2 regions of the Sinorhizobium sp. FG01 genome follow, and region 2 is predicted to be linked to the other one. Evidence: riboswitches for the same ligand, from Rfam matches in the RefSeq annotation. Region 2 holds a riboswitch; the other holds the start of a gene.

Region 1 (8,298 bases), on a different contig from region 2:
CGTTTGAGAGCACGCCGCCAGAGTGAAAAGTGCCATGAGCAACAGCAAAGCACGCATGTCTCGTCCTTCCTGACCAGAGGTCCCCGATGCTCTTTCACAGCGCCGGTTAGCGCCATTCTCTTGATCAAGCTGTGATTGTACATCCCGGTCAACCGTCGAGATAGACCGACGAAAGGGGACGGTCTTCTCGCCGGGGCCGCCTGCCCCTTCCACCTCTTCGGCCGGTTCTTCGTGCCACTTGGCCGGATTCCGGGGCCTCAAACGCTCGCATTCAAATAAAATCCGACCGCGCGGCTTCACCTGCCCGCAAACGGAGTCTGGCAAAAGGAAAGGAGGAGCGTATTTCAAGGCGAGCAAAGTGACACAGGTCGTTACCATTTCCGCGACGACGGCGGCTTACGCGGCCGAGGCCGTCAAGCCTTCCGCGCGCGTGCGTGGCGACGCTCCGGCCGATGAAGCCATCACCTTGCTCGCGGCACGGCCGCCGGATCGAGCCGCTCTTGCGCCGGCATCCCTCAAGACGAAAGGTGCCCTGCCCCTGGCGCTGATGCTGATCAGCGCCGGAATGCGTCCGCCCCAGGAGAGCGAGGCGGAGACATTGCGTCGCTACCTCGAATTCATGGAGGAGGAAAACGCCGATCGCGGGGAAGACCGGGAAGACGAACCGGCCACCGATGATGAGGAAAAGGGCGACGAAATCGCCGTCATGCTCGACCAGTTCATACAAGGGGCCTGACGGTGGAGCGGGTTTTCCAACCCGCTCCGAAGTCTCAAACCGAAAGGCTTACTTATGCTTGTGGCCGGCCGCTCCACCGCCGGCAGCCCCAACCGGGAGGATATAGTCGACCGTTCCGGCCTTCTCGAAGGTCAGCGTGACGGGCACGGTCTCGCCCTCAGCGAAGGGTTTTGGCACTTCCATGAACATCAGGTGCAGACCTCCGCTCTTCAATTCCACGGTCTTGCCTGCCGGAATGACGATGCCGTCTTCGAGCTTGCGCATCTTCATGACGTCGTTTTCCATCGCCATCTCGTGCAGTTCGACGCGTCGGGCCGCCGGGCTTTCGACAGCGACCAGCCGGTCGTCGGCATTCCCCGTATTCTTAACGACAAAGCCGCCGCCGCCGACCTTGGCGCCCGGCAGCATCGCCTTGACCGCACCGCCCGAGATTTCGAGAGCGCCGACTTCGACGGGAGCGGCTTCGGCCTGCTGAGCGCCGTGCCCGGCATGGGCCTGCTCTTCGCCTGCAGCCGTCACGGCTATGGTTGGTGCCGGATGTTCGAGCGCGTGAGCGTCCTCGCCCGCCGCCGGCACCTCATCCCAGACGACCTTTGCTTCAGAGCCGCAAAGCTGCGTCGTCGGGAAGGCAAGCACCGTTTCCTCGTCGAAGCCCGAGACCTTTCCGCGGATGACGAAGGTATCATAGTGCTCGTCAGGCAGATTGCCGCCCTTCCAGCGGATTTCGACCGGACCGGAGGAGGCCTTGGTTCCGTGATTGTCGTAGGTCTTCTGATAGTCGCCTTGGATGATTTCAAGCTCCCAGCCGGGTTTCGGCTGCGGCTTGGCGAAGACGAAGCCTTCCGGCAGCTTCACCTGCACCTCGGTCGTCGGCTTGCCGTCGCAGCCGTGCGGCACCTGCAGGATCGCCTTGAACGTCTTTTCGCTGGGCGTGCTGTCCACCTCGAAAGTCGCATGCGCGTGAGCCATGCCGGCGGCTGCGAGCGTGAGGCCTGCCGTGAGGAGGGTCATTCTGATCTTGGTCATGTCGTAGTCTCCGAACCACGTGCCCTGAAACACGGGCTTCGTGGTGAATGCCGCCAAGCGGCGTGATGAAAGTTCAATTCTCGGAAGAGCGTTACGACAGGATTGGCGGCCCGCGCGGGGGCGGCAAAAGCCGCAAGGGCGTCAGCGCGACCTGAATTTCGGTGACAGGCGAATCGGCGAGCCAATTGCCTTTGTCGGCTGACACGCTTGCCTGCGGCGGCTCGGGCAGAAGCACCGAGGCGGCGAGCCTGCATGCCTCGCAAATCGGAGCGATCGGCGGCGCTTTGCCGTCTTCGTGCTCGACACCCTCGGTGCCGAAGCAGATCTCCGCAAAGGAGCCGTCGGGCAGACGATATTCGGCCGCGAGCGCCGCGTTCGTTCCGATGACGAGAGAGGGTTTGTGGGCGAATGACAGGAAAACGAGCGCGAAGGCGGCAAGCAGCCGCACCGCAATTCGCCATCTGTCCCCTTGCCCGATCATGATCGCCTCTGTCTCGTCTCTTCGTTATTCACAATCCGCTTCAAATGCAAAGGCCGATTTGCCGCAGGCGCGCCCAAGAGCGACGATGAAGCCATGGCGACAAAAATATGTTTCATCGCGACATTCGCCCTTGCCAAAATCCGGCCTTCGCCGTTATCTGGAGATGATCTTGTTGGGAGAAACCGGTTCAATCCGGTGCCGAAGGAGCAACCGCCCCGGAAACTCTCAGGCCAAAGGACCAGCAAGGTACCGGTAGGACTCTGGAGAGAAGCGGTTACGCTCGCCGAAGGGATAACAATCTCAGGCAAACGGACAGAGGGGGCTCGAATTTGTCGGCGTTTGACGCCGGTAGTGTGAGCCGGCGCGCCCAGCGCCAGACCTGGAGGCCGGATTTGGAACCTATGTCCCGCTTGAATCATACGCCTTTGCACGCCCTGCATCTGTCGCTCGGCGCGCGCATGGTGCCATTCGCCGGCTATGAGATGCCGGTGCAATATCCCGAAGGCGTGCTCAAGGAACACCTGCACACGCGTTCTGCCGCCGGCCTCTTCGATGTGTCGCATATGGGCCAGGTCATCATCCGCCCGAAGTCCGGCCGGGTGGCCGATGCGGCCTTGGCGCTCGAAAGGCTGGTGCCGGTCGATGTGCTTGGGCTTGCCGAAGGTCGCCAGCGCTACGGGCTCTTCACCAATCCGGAAGGCGGGATTCTCGACGACCTGATGATTGCCAACCGCGGCGACCATCTCTTCCTTGTCGTCAACGCTGCCTGCAAGGAGGCCGACTTCGCGCATTTGAAAGATGGGCTTGGCGATAGTTGCGACGTCACTCTGCTCGACGACCGCGCCCTCGTCGCGCTTCAGGGCCCTCGTGCGGAGGCGGTGCTTTGCGAGCTATGGGCGGATGTCGCCTCCATGCGCTTCATGGACGTGGCGGAGGCGGATCTCCACGACGTCACGTGCATCATTTCCCGCTCCGGCTATACGGGCGAGGACGGTTTCGAGATCTCCATTCCCGCCACCTCGGCGGTGGACGTGACGCAGCGCCTGCTCGAGCATCCGGACGTGCTGGCCATCGGCCTCGGCGCGCGTGATTCGCTCCGCCTCGAAGCCGGCCTTTGTCTCTATGGCAACGATATCGACACCGGCAAGACACCGGTCGAGGCGGCCCTTGAATGGGCGATCCAGAAGAGCCGCCGCGCCGGCGGTGAGAGGGCCGGCGGCTTTCCCGGCGCCGACCGGATCCTTGCGGAACTTGCCGGCGGAACCCGCCGGCGCCGCGTCGGCCTGAAGCCCGAGGGGCGCGCGCCGGTCCGCGGCGGCGCGAAGCTCTTCGCTGATGCGAACGGCGCGGTGCCTGTCGGCTCGGTGACCTCCGGCGGCTTCGGACCGAGCGTCGATTGCCCGATCGCCATGGGCTACGTCGATGCCGCCCATGCCGAGAACGGCACACAGATTTTTGCAGAGGTGCGGGGCAAGTACCTGCCGGTCACGGTTTCCGCCCTGCCCTTCGTCAAACAGACCTACAAACGCTGATCAGGAGAGAGCGCGTATGCTGAAATTTACCGAAGAACACGAGTGGCTGAAGGTCGAGGACGGCGTTGCGACCGTCGGCATCACCGAACACGCCGCCGGCCAGCTTGGCGATCTCGTCTTCGTGGAACTGCCGGAAGCCGGCGCGACCTTCGCCAAGGGCGATTCGGCTGCGACCGTCGAATCGGTGAAGGCCGCCTCCGACGTCTATTGTCCACTCGACGGCGAAATCATCGAGGTCAATCAGGCGATCGTCGACGATCCGTCGCTCGTCAACAGCGATCCCCAGGGGGCAGCCTGGTTCTTCAAGCTGAAGCTTGCCGATCCGCGCTCTGCCGATGGTCTGCTCGACGAAGCAGCCTACAAGGAGCTTGTCGGCTGATGAGCATGCCCAAGGATTTTACCTTTACCGACTACAAGCCTTACGATTTCGCCAATCGACGCCATATCGGCCCTTCGCCCTCCGAGATGGAGGAGATGCTGAAGGTGGTCGGCTATCCGAGCCTCGATGCGCTGATCGACGACACCGTTCCGGCCTCCATCCGCCAGAGGACGCCGCTGTCTTGGGGTGCGCCGATGACCGAGCGGGAAGCGCTCGACAAGCTGCGCGAGACAGCCAATCGCAACGACAAGCTCGTTTCGCTGATCGGCCAAGGCTACTATGGCACGATCACGCCGCCGGTGATCCAGCGCAACATCCTGGAAAACCCGGCCTGGTACACGGCCTATACGCCCTATCAGCCGGAGATCAGCCAGGGCCGGCTCGAGGCGCTGCTCAATTATCAGACGATGGTCTGCGACCTGACCGGCCTCGATGTCGCCAACGCCTCGCTGCTTGACGAAGCGACGGCCGCGGCCGAAGCCATGGCCATGGCCGAGCGCCTCGCCAAGTCCAAGGCGAAGGCCTTCTTCGTCGACGAGAACTGCCATCCGCAGACGATCGCGCTCCTGCAGACCCGTGCCGAGCCGCTCGGCTGGCAGCTTGTCATCGGCGACCCTTTCTCGGATCTCGTTGCCGCCGGCGTCTTCGGGGCGATCTTCCAGTATCCCGGCACCTACGGTCATGTCCGCGATTTCTCCGAGCTGATCGCCAGGCTGCACGAACAGGGCGCCATCGCCGCCGTCGCCGCCGATCCGCTGGCGCTTGCCCTGTTGAAATCGCCGGGAGAAATGGGCGCCGACATCGCCATCGGTTCGACGCAGCGTTTCGGGGTTCCGGTCGGCTATGGCGGACCGCATGCCGCCTATATGGCCGTCAAGGATGCCCACAAAAGGTCGATGCCCGGCCGTTTGGTCGGCGTTTCGGTGGACGCACGCGGTAACCGGGCCTACCGGCTTTCCCTGCAGACGCGCGAGCAGCATATCCGCCGCGAAAAGGCCACCTCAAATATCTGCACCGCCCAGGTGCTGCTCGCCGTGATGGCGTCGATGTACGCGGTCTTCCACGGTCCGAAGGGCATCAAGGCGATTGCCCAGAGTGTCCATCAGAAGACGGTGCGTTTGGCGATGGGCCTCGAGAAGCTTGGCTACACGGTCGAGCCGGACGTCTTCTTCGACACGATTACGGTCGAGGTCGGCAAGCTGCAGGGCATCATCCTGAAGACCGCGGTCGCGGAAGAGGTGAACCTTCGTAAGATCGGTGCGACCAAGATCGGCATCAGCCTCGACGAGCGTTCGCGGCCGGTGACACTCGAGGCGGTCTGGCGGGCCTTCGGCGGCGACTTCAAGGTCGAGCAGTTCGAGCCGGACTACCGGCTGCCGAAAGAGCTCTTGCGCACCAGCGATTACCTCACCCATCCGATCTTCCACATGAACCGCGCCGAAAGCGAGATGACGCGCTACATCCGTCGCCTCGCCGACCGCGACCTGGCGCTCGACCGGGCGATGATCCCGCTCGGGTCCTGCACGATGAAGCTCAACGCGACGGCGGAAATGCTGCCGATCACCTGGCCGGAATTTTCGGAAATCCATCCGTTCGTCCCGGCCGATCAGGCGCGCGGCTACCAGCACCTGATCGAAGACCTGTCCGACAAGCTCTGCGCCATCACCGGCTATGACGCGATCTCGATGCAGCCGAATTCAGGCGCGCAGGGCGAATATGCCGGGCTCTTGGTGATCCGCGCCTATCACATCGCCAATGGCAACGGTCATCGCGACGTCTGCCTGATCCCGACATCGGCACACGGCACCAACCCGGCCTCGGCGCACATGGCAGGGATGAAGGTCGTGGTCGTCAAGGTGAGCGACATCGGCGAGATCGACATGGACGATTTCCGCGCCAAGGCGGAGCAATATGCCGACACCCTCTCCTGCTGCATGATCACCTATCCCTCGACTCATGGGGTGTTCGAGGAGAACGTGCGCGAGGTGTGCGAGATCGTCCACAAGCATGGCGGCCAGGTCTACCTGGACGGCGCCAACATGAACGCCATGGTCGGCCTCTCGCGTCCCGGCGACATCGGCTCGGACGTCAGCCACCTGAACCTGCACAAGACCTTCTGCATCCCGCATGGCGGCGGCGGCCCCGGCATGGGGCCGATCGGCGTCAAGGCGCATCTCGCGCCGTTCCTGCCGGGCCACCCGGAAACGGACCAGAATGAGGGCGCAGTCTCCGCTGCTCCCTTCGGCTCGGCTTCGATCCTGCCGATCTCCTGGAGCTATTGCCTGATGATGGGCGGCGAAGGCCTAACCCAGGCGACCAAGGTGGCGATCCTCAACGCCAACTATGTCGCCGCGCGGCTGAAGGGTGCCTATGACGTGCTCTACAAATCGGCCAAGGGACGGGTCGCGCATGAGTGCATCGTTGATACGCGGCCGCTCGCCGAAAGCGCCGGCGTCACGGTCGACGACATCGCCAAGCGGTTGATCGACTGCGGCTTCCACGCGCCGACGATGAGCTGGCCGGTGGCCGGTACATTGATGATCGAGCCGACGGAATCGGAGACCAAGGCGGAGCTCGACCGCTTCTGCGATGCGATGCTGGCGATCCGCGAGGAAGCCCGCGCCATTGAGGAAGGCCGGATGGACAAGGTCAACAATCCGCTGAAGAACGCGCCGCACACTGTTGAAGACCTCGTCGGCGACTGGGACCGGCCCTATACGCGTGAACAGGCCTGCTTCCCGCCCGGCGCCTTCCGCGTCGACAAGTATTGGTCGCCGGTGAACCGCGTCGACAATGTCTATGGCGACCGCAACCTCATCTGCACCTGCCCGCCGATCGAGGCCTACGCGGAAGCGGCGGAGTGAACTGACACAAGGGACAAAGCAAAAGGCCCGGCGAAAACCGGGCCTTTTGCTTTTATCTGCAGCCGTGTGCGAGATGCGTCAGTTGGCACGCACCACCGGGTTGCCTTCTGCAGCAAGCGCGGCCAAATCCGCCGGCTTCAGCTCGACCGATTCGCCGCAGCCGCAGGCGGACGTCTGGTTTGGGTTCCTGAAAGTGAAGCCGGAGCGCAGGGCGGTCACCTCGAAGTCCATTTGCGTGCCGAGCAGGTAGAGCACCGCCTCCGGCGCGACCCAGACCTTGGCACCTTGATGTTCGATGAGATCATCCCTGGCATTCGCCTCGGTGACGAGGTCCACGGCATATTCCATGCCGGCGCAGCCGCCTTTCTTGATGCTCACGCGGATGCCCTTGGCGTCGCCGCCGGCATTCTCGACGATCGACCGGACGCGGCCGGCGGCGGCATCGGTCAGGCTCATTACGGCAAAGCCCATAGGCTCCATCTCCTTCACATCACCGGGTTAAAGGCCCGGTGCTTTCCAGAATCAAATGTAGTGCCCGTATGTTAACGGATCAATATGGGAGTTCGGGCGTGAATCATGCAGCGGGATGCGAGTGGAAAACCGCGAACACTTCTCCTCATCCCGCTCTAATACCAGCCGAGCGCCACCTGCGCCTCTTCCGACATGCGGTCCGGCGTCCATGGCGGATCGAAGGTCATGGTCACCTCAACGCCGGAAACACCCTCTACGGCGCCGACCGCGTTCTCGACCCAGCCCGGCATCTCGCCGGCGACGGGGCAGCCCGGAGCCGTGAGCGTCATGTCGATCTTCACCATCCGGTCGTCCTCGATGTCGATCTTGTAGATAAGACCGAGTTCGAAGATATCGGCCGGGATTTCCGGGTCATAGACCGTCTTCAGCGCGGCGATGATGTCGTCGCTGAGGCGCGCCAATTCCTCGGCTGGAATGGCCGAATGTACGATGCCTTCGCGGACATCGACCTTTCCCTGCGCTTCCCCGAGACTCATGTCTGCCTCCTTAGGCAAAGAACTTGCGCGCATGTTCCAGCGCTTCCGCCAGAGCGTCGACCTCGGCCCGCGTATTGTAGAGGCCGAAGGACGCACGGCATGTGGAGGTGACGCCGAAACGTTTCAAGAGCGGCTGCGCACAATGGGTGCCCGCCCTAACGGCGATGCCGGCCCGGTCGATCACCATCGAGACGTCATGGGCATGAATGCCGGCGATCTCGAAGGCGAAGATGCTGCCCTTGCCCGGCGCATCGCCGAAGACGCGCAGCGAAT
Region 2 (8,298 bases):
TGGAGTTCGTCACGCCGCGCGAGAAGGGCGCGATTTCTTGGTGTCAGGTCATCGACAATGGACGCAAAGTCGGCCCAGAAAGTCGCATTCTCGACGTCGGTGCCTGGTAGTGCCTCGTCGCAAACGCAATCATAGAGTTCCCGAGCAAGCGTTAGCCCAGCGGCTGCAACGACGGATGAGCGAAATGCATCATTCATATTCGCTCCAGATTCACGCGGCATGGCGGGATACCACCGGCAGACTGTCAGCAACGATATGCGCCAGCACGTCGGACGTGGCCGCGGACAATGTCCAGCCAAGATGTCCATGTCCCGTATTGTAAAACACGCCCGGCGCGCGTCCTTTTCCAACACGAGGCATCATATTTGGCATCATTGGGCGCAGCCCGGCCCATGGAACCACACGGTTTGTGTTTACTCCTGGGAACAGGTCACGGGTCCAATCAACCAAAGGCCTGATCCGATCATCTCTGATGTCGCGATTGTAGCCATTGAATTCCGCCGTGCCCGCCACTCGAAGGCGGCCATCGCCGAGCCGGCTGGTAACTATCTTTGCTCGGTCATCAAGCAAACTGACCCAGGGCGCGGCAAACTGGGAGCGCTCGTCGTCAAGGTGTACCGTTATCGAATATCCTTTTACGGGATAGATGTTCAGGCGGTCGCCGAGCATCCCTGCAAATTGACGGCTTGCAGAGCCCGCACAGACTACAATCCCGTCGGCCTGCAAGATTTGCTCGACTCCCTTCCCCTCACCGTTTTGCGCCATATAGGACACCCGGAGCCGGTCGCGGGGGTCGATACGAGCAACCATTGCGTCGTACTCAAACGTGCCCCCTAACCTCTCGCAAGCTCTAGCTAAGCCTATGGTGTATTTGTGAATATCGCCGGTCGAATCCGAGGGCGTGAAAAAGCCGCCGTAAAATTTTCCATGCAACGTAGGTTCAATAGACGCGATCTCTTCTGGCGTCACGGGCCGCCGATCGAGTCCGCCATCCGTGAGCATTCCATTCACCTTCGTTGCGTGGTCGAAACCCAGCTTGTCCCAGTAAATATGTAGAATCCCCCGCGTTACGTGATCAAACTCGATGCCTTCGCGGTCCGCGATGTCAAACATATGCTGCCGAGCGGATATGGCCAGCCGAGCGGTAGCAACGGTGTTGTCGCGGTACTTTGCAATATTGGACACGAATTCGGCTAGCCAACTGTATTTATGCCAGTTCGGCGCAGGATTCATGAGCAACGGAGCGTCTGCCTTGAGCATCCACTTGATGCCTTTAATGACGGTGGACCAGTGATTCCAAACCTCAGCGTTACTCGCTGACAACTGCCCGCCATTTGCAAACGAAGTCTCCATCGCTGCATAGCGTTGCCGCTCGAGGACAGTTACGTCATAACCTTGCATCAAAAGGGCATAGGCAGTCGACACGCCTGTAATGCCGGCGCCAATCACAATTATCTGCGTCATTTGGAACTCCAGAAAGAAGAATGGGTGCAAGCCGATAGACCTGCGGCGACCCCCAAATCTGTCTCCTTTACCTGAGAGCTTAGCCCGGATGACCTGCTGGGCGCTTTCCCCTTCGGTGGGCGCAAAGGCACCTCTCTCCAGATTGTCCTACTGTACGGTCACTTGTGCCTGAGAGTTTCCTTGGGGGGTTGCTCCGTCGGCGTCGGCGCTAGACCGATCTCTCCCGTACAGCGTGCTGAACAACCGATTTATAGATGTTCTTGCCCAGCGATAAACTGGATTTTTGCCGCCTTATTGAAACAAGACAGGCAAAAATCGGAGGTATTTGAAACGCGCGGCGGAATCCGTAGGTATGAAGGGGAGCAATGAGTGCGGCCTCGGCGGTGACATAGTGCGCCGTCGCACCGATCAGCTTCACGCCGCGCTCATAGGCCTGCTTGTAAGGGTTGGCCCCCTTGGCAAAGACTGTGAATTCTGCTCACCCCAATACGGTCTCGACCAGCGTTACCCAGTAGCCAATCCCATACGGCAAAGCTTCGTCATCGAAGTCAAACGCTGGACTATGACACGCAGGTGTTGGCCCATTGCCAAGGAAAATGTAAGCCCCCGGTCGGGCTTCGAGCATGAATGCGAAATCCTCCGCTCCCATGGCAAATTTCACGTTATCGTCAACGGATGCAGAACCGACAAGATCGCGCGCCGCCTGGAGCGCTAGAGTGGTTTCCTCCGTGGAATTAAAGGTCGCTGGAACCGATCGGATATATTTGAACTCAATATCCCCGTCGAAGCCTCGCGCAATGCCTTGGGCAGAAGCAAAAATCTCTTGCTCGGCGAAATCCCGGAGGCGGGATTCAGAGGTTCTGACGGTCCCGCCGATCCCGACCTGATCAGGAATGACATTGTACGCCTGCGCGGCATTTAACTTGGTGATAGAGATTACCAGCGACTCCAGGGGATCGGTCTTACGCGATACCAAGGTTTGCAGGCCAATAATGATTTGGGCTGCAATGACAACGGGATCGACAGTTCTATATGGATGGGCGGCATGGCCACCCCGGCCTTTAACGATGATATCGAAGTCATCTTGGGAGCCCATGATCGAACCATGACGAATGCCGAACTTGCCGACTTCGATGCCCGGGGCGATGTGCATCCCAAAAACCTGCGAGATTCCGAAGCGATCCATGATGCCTTCTTGCACCATTTTAAAGCCGCCCGTTGGAAATTCTGGCTCCTCGGCGGGCTGGAAAATAAGGGCAACGGAGCCCTTGAAGTTGCGGCGCCTCGCAAGATGCTTTGCGGCGCCGAGGAGCATGGCAGTATGACCGTCATGGCCGCAGGCGTGCATTACACCAGAGATTTTTGAGGCCCAAGGCTTATTTGATGTCTCGACTATTGGCAGGGCATCCATATCCGCTCGCAAGCCAATCGTGGGCCCCTCGCCGCCTTCTCCCTGGATCAAGGCGACGACGCCGGTCCCAGCGATTCCGGTTTCAATTTGATTTATTCCAAATGCAGCGAGCTTTTCGGCGACAAACTTTGCGGTATTGTACTCCCGGAAGTAAAGTTCGGGGTTTTCATGTAGATAACGGCGCCAAGTAGTAACTTCGCCTTGCAGTTCGCGGAATTCGTTAATATCTCTCATGTTTGCATAAACCCTTTGACCTCTTAGAACCTATGCCACCTCGCCGTGCATCTCTCATGCGGAAGTGCGACGTAGCTCGATTGGATAGAGCTGTAACTCGAGTCGAACCGGCTGATCGCAACCACTCTCGTAGAATTCAACACCGGATTGAGGACCGACAAATCCTTCGGCTGTCGGATACCCTTTGCGACCTCATCCACCGTCACTTCCAAGTACAACCTTTTTGGGATTTTCGACGGCCGACTGTATCGAAGCTACCATCCTGTTCGATCTTTTCGAGCTTGCTTCCTTTCGAATGACTTTCCATAAATTCTCTATTGCAGCATTTACCCCTTGGTCTCTTCAGCTGGAGTAAACGAGGTAAGCCCACTAGGCTGTGAGGCATCAACCACGACGTCTGTTGCTGACGCGCGCACATGGCAAGCCACAAGACGCCCATCTGCCATTGGAACCAGAGGCGGTACATCGACGCGGCAACGCTCGACCGCAAGCGGACAACGAGGATGGAACGCGCAACCGCTTGGCGGGTTGACCGGGCTTGGCACCTCCCCTTCCACGAGCGCCTCCAGCCGAACCCGGGTTGGGTCAGGCACGGGCGCTGCGGCGATCAGCGCCTCTGTGTAGGGGTGGACTGGCTTGGCAAACAGAGCCTCGGACGGCGCGAGTTCCACAATCCGCCCCAGATACATGACCGCCACGCGATGGCCGATATGCTGGACGACACCAAGATCATGTGAGATGAACACGAAGGCGATACCCATCTGCTGCTGGAGGTCCAGGAGCAGGTTCAAGATCTGTGCCTGCACCGACACGTCAAGGGCTGAGACTGCTTCGTCTGCGATGATCAGTGAGGGTTGAAGAGAAAGCGCTCGCGCAATGCCGAGACGCTGCCGCTGGCCGCCCGACATCTCGGATGGCAGCCTGTGCATCATCTCGGGCGACATTCCGACCTTCTTTAGAAGGTCCGCGGCAAGTGCGTTGCGCTGCTTGCGGCTCAGGCGCTCAAAATTCTCGACGGGCTCGGTGATGATCTGCCTGGCGGTGAGACGTGGGTTCAGCGACGAATAAGGATCTTGAAAGACCATCTGCATTCGACGTCGAAACGTCCGGAGAGCGCCCTTCTTGAGACTCGCTATGTCGGTCCCGTCGATCATGACGCGGCCGATTGTCGGCTCAATGAGGCGCATCAACAGCCGGGCCACTGTCGACTTGCCACAGCCCGATTCGCCAACGATGCAGAGCGTCTCGCCAGCTTCGACGGAAAACGACACATCCTCCACGGCCCGAACGACCGGAATTTTCCTCTTCAGCAATCCAGCGCCAATTGGATAATGCTTGGTCAGATTCTCAACTTTCAGCAACGGACCGCTCATGCCTTAATTACCTCTTCAGAACGCCAGCAGGCCGCTGCGTGACCTGGGATAACATCACGTAGATCGGGCGTCTTCTCGCGGCAGATGTCGATTGCGAACGGGCATCGGGGCGCAAAGCTGCAGCCGATGATGGGCTCACGCAGGCTTGGCACGATCCCGGGAATTTCCGGAAGACGACGCTGTCGACCTTGCCGCCGATGCGGAACAGAGCGCATCAAAGCCCGAGTGTAAGGGTGAGCCGGGCGCGCGAAGAGCTCATTTACCGTGGCCTGCTCGACGATTCTGCCAGCATACATGACGATCACCCGCTGGCATGTCTCGGCCACAACGCCCAGATCATGGGTGATGAACATCACGGCCGTTCCCGTGCGCTCCTTTAGATCCACGATCAACCGCAAAATTTGGGCCTGGATTGTGACGTCAAGCGCAGTAGTTGGCTCGTCTGCAATCAGCAATTCCGGGGAGCAGGCAAGCGCCATGGCGATCATTGTGCGCTGACGCATGCCACCCGACATTTCATGGGGATAGTTATGAACCCGTCGGCCGGCATCAGCAATTCGTACCAGCCGGAGCATCTCTTCGGCCTTTTCCATGGCTGCCGAGCGCGAAGCGTCCGTGTGGATCTGTACTGCCTCGGCAATTTGACGGCCGACCGTGTAAACCGGGTTCAGGCTTGTCATCGGATCCTGGAAGATCATTGCGATTTGGTGGCCACGGATCTGCCGCATCTCCCGATCGGAAAGTCCAAGCAGATCCCGTCCGTGAAAGCGCACTTCACCACCGACCGTCTTTGCCGTCATTCTTGGCAGCAGGCGAAGAATGGAAAGGGCTGTGACGCTTTTTCCGCACCCCGATTCGCCGACAACGCCGAGAGTTTCGCCCTTTTTGATCTGGAAGCTAATGCCCCCCAGTGCGCGCGTAATGCTGTCTTCGCCGTAGAAATGCGTTTCCAGGTCTCTAATATCAAGGAGCACATTGTTCGTTGCTGTTTGAAGCATCTGCATGTCAGCGCCTCCGCTTCGCGCGGGGATCGAACAGATCTCGCAGACCGTCCCCGAGGAGATTGACGGCAAGAACCGTGATCGCAAGACCTATGCCGGGGGCAAAAACCGTCATTGGGGCAATTGCGAGGTACAACCGCGAGCTCGAGATCATGTTGCCCCAGCTCGGAATTTCTGGGGGCACCCCAACACCGAGAAAACTGAGTGCAGCTTCTGTTAGGATCGCGTCTGCGCAGACGATGGCGCTCTGCACCATCAACGGCGGAATTGTACTGGGCAGGATATGCCGCCAAAGCACCTTCGGCAAGCGCGCTCCGCCGCTAAGGGCGGCTTCGACATAAGGACGGCACCGAACGCTCAGAGCTAGAGAACGAACCAGCCGAGTCACACTTGGCATCTGAGGTACCGTAATGGCGAAAATTAAAATCCCGGTTCCTGGCCCTGTCAAAGAGATAAGGGCGATTGCCAACAGGATTGTGGGGATGGACATGAGCCCGTCCATGACCCGCATCACGATATTGTCAAAGGCTCGCACGTAGCCGGAGATGAGCCCGATAAGAACGCCGCCGAGAGCCGCGCCCGCTGCAGATATTAATCCTACCAAAAGCGAAACCTGCGCGCCGTACATGGTGCGCGCGAATACGTCACGGCCGAGATTGTCAGTGCCAAACCACGCATCGGCGGAAGGCGGCTGAAGCCGTTTGAATGGATCCATGTTCAGTGGATCACCAGCGTAAAGCGGAGCAGCGAGAGCTAGAATGATCAGGAGCATCAAAAGGCCCCCGCCCACAGCCACTAGCGGATGCCGCCTTGCCAGGCGAGGCAGGTTAGATAGTCGCAAGCGTCCGGTTGGGACTGTTTCGACTGGTGCGGAAAGATTCGTCATACTAGTACCGGATCCGAGGGTCGACGAGGGTATAAGATAGGTCGACCGCGAGATTGATAACGACGTACAGCCCCGAAACGAGGATAAGCACGCCTTGAATAATGGGATAATCGCGGTTGTTGATCGCATCGACTACCAAACGACCGATACCCGGTATGTTGAACACGGTTTCGGTGATGACGACGCCGCCGATCAGGCCAGCCAAACTTAGGCCGGTGACGGTAAGGATTGGGACACCTGCATTCTTCAGTGCATGGTGGAATAGCATGGCATAGGAAGACGCACCCTTGGCAGCGGCTGTTCTCATATAGTCTTCCGACAGAACCTCGAGCATGCTGGCTCGTGCGATTCGGGCGATGAAAGCAACATAGGGAATGCTCAAAGTTACGGTCGGCAGGATGAGGTGTGTAACCCACAGCGCCAAGTCTTGGTCGATCGACTTGTATCCCTGGACCGGCAGCCAACGGGTGGTGATTGCGAAGAAGTAGATGAGAAAAAAGCCGACGACGAATACCGGAACAGAAAAGCCCAGTGTCGCCAAAGCGATCAGAATGCGATCGACAAGAGCTCCAGTGCGCCAGGCAGCGAGAATCCCTAGAGTCACTCCAACAGTTACCGAAAGGATCATCGTCAGGATGGATAGAGACACAGTCGGTTCCAGCCGCTGTAAGATGAGCTCGATAACCGGCCGCCCGGCAAAGATCGAAGTACCGAAATCGCCGCTGACCATACCGCGCACCCAACGCAAGAACTGAACTAGCATCGGATCGTTCAAACCCATCTGCTGGCGGATGCCTGCAATCACTTCTGCAGTGGCCGATTTGCCGGCAATGATTGCCGCAGGATCGCCCGGTGCCAATCTAAGAAGCAGGAAGACGAAGATCCCGACCATCGCCATGACTGCGATCGAAGAAACCATCCTGCGAAGAATATAACCCATCACGCAGAAGCCCTCTGCATCTTCCTCAGCGGCTGCGGCGTCACTCCAGCATGCAGCGCCTCGATTAGCATGGCTTGTGCCCGAAGAATGGGAGATAGCGATAAAGCCACTCCAGCGGACAATCCCCGCTCAAAGAGATTGCAACGTGAGACTTTCATGCTCAGTTCCCCTTGCTTGCGCGCAACCACGTGCGCCTTGTTCGCTCCCGCGAGAAGCCGAGTTGACCTTTTTCGGTGAACTACGACGTCATAGAAATCATAGACGCCGAGAGCGGCGCGTTCCCGCCAAAATGAGCGAGGTTCTGATGCGCAGAGGTCAGAATCTGGTAAATATTGAAGTTCAAAGCCGGAGCCGGAGCAGCAGCCTACCGGAGCGGGGATTATTTGTGCCCGCGGGTACTGGTTACTCGACAGTCGATTGTCCATCCCTTTACGGAAGGTACAGGGTCCGTCATCCGCGGCCAGTAGACCAAATAAGATAAGTGCTCGAACCTTACGCTGCCTCGCACAAGGAGGTTAGGCTAGTAAGCGCTTGGTGGGGGCAATTCTTCGCCAGGCCAACCGCAAGAAGGCTGTTGTCGCCTCATCCCTAGTTTACAAAGAATGTGTGATTGATTTGCCGAAGCGAGGGTGCAGGACCGCGGACTGCCTACTTGCCACAAGCCATAGCGCATAGCCCCAACTGTGCGCGCTTCTCCGTCGTCGATCGGGGTGCTGGAATGCGGCCGAGTGTCCCCCGCAGCTTGCTGGACAAACTGAGCCGGCAGCCGCTCGCGGATGCCGACAATCATTCTAGGACCGTATTGAATTGCGCACCCGCATCGCCGTCTGAAGCACGGGGACGAGGCGCCCCCGTGCTCGGAACCATCCTGCGGCATGCGGGCCGCCATTGCTCCTCACGCCTTCTGCATGTTCCACATCAGGATGAAATCAGGAACGCCAATGACACCGGTGAGCGACTTACGCCGCGCAATTGGCGAAACAAATTGA

Evidence for each region. Region 2 has a riboswitch for glycine ahead of CO656_RS28500 (D-amino acid dehydrogenase). Riboswitches for the same ligand answer to the same signal wherever they lie in the genome.
Region 1: linked by a shared signal. The riboswitch ahead of gcvT (glycine cleavage system aminomethyltransferase GcvT) and the one ahead of CO656_RS28500 (D-amino acid dehydrogenase) in region 2 are both predicted to bind glycine.

Annotation. Positions count from the first base shown of each region.
Region 1 covers NZ_NWTB01000003.1:135,114-143,411, reverse strand. Annotated here, with positions in the region: gene CO656_RS03415 (hypothetical protein) at 359-736, shown strand; gene CO656_RS03410 (DUF1775 domain-containing protein) at 785-1,762, opposite strand; gene CO656_RS03405 (hypothetical protein) at 1,854-2,243, opposite strand; glycine riboswitch at 2,407-2,494, shown strand; gene gcvT (glycine cleavage system aminomethyltransferase GcvT) at 2,645-3,775, shown strand; gene gcvH (glycine cleavage system protein GcvH) at 3,792-4,154, shown strand; gene gcvP (aminomethyl-transferring glycine dehydrogenase) at 4,154-7,018, shown strand; gene sufA (Fe-S cluster assembly scaffold SufA) at 7,097-7,489, opposite strand; gene CO656_RS03380 (SUF system Fe-S cluster assembly protein) at 7,645-8,025, opposite strand; gene CO656_RS03375 (cysteine desulfurase) at 8,036-8,298, opposite strand, start outside.
Region 2 covers NZ_NWTB01000035.1:11,848-20,145, reverse strand. Annotated here, with positions in the region: partial or broken gene CO656_RS28505 (malate synthase G) at 1-197, opposite strand, end outside; gene CO656_RS28500 (D-amino acid dehydrogenase) at 211-1,464, opposite strand; glycine riboswitch at 1,610-1,700, opposite strand; gene CO656_RS30415 (hypothetical protein) at 1,673-1,882, opposite strand; gene CO656_RS28495 (M20 aminoacylase family protein) at 1,943-3,109, opposite strand; gene CO656_RS28490 (dipeptide ABC transporter ATP-binding protein) at 3,436-4,482, opposite strand; gene CO656_RS28485 (ABC transporter ATP-binding protein) at 4,479-5,486, opposite strand; gene CO656_RS28480 (ABC transporter permease) at 5,488-6,369, opposite strand; gene CO656_RS28475 (ABC transporter permease) at 6,371-7,312, opposite strand; gene CO656_RS28470 (ABC transporter substrate-binding protein) at 8,205-8,298, opposite strand, start outside.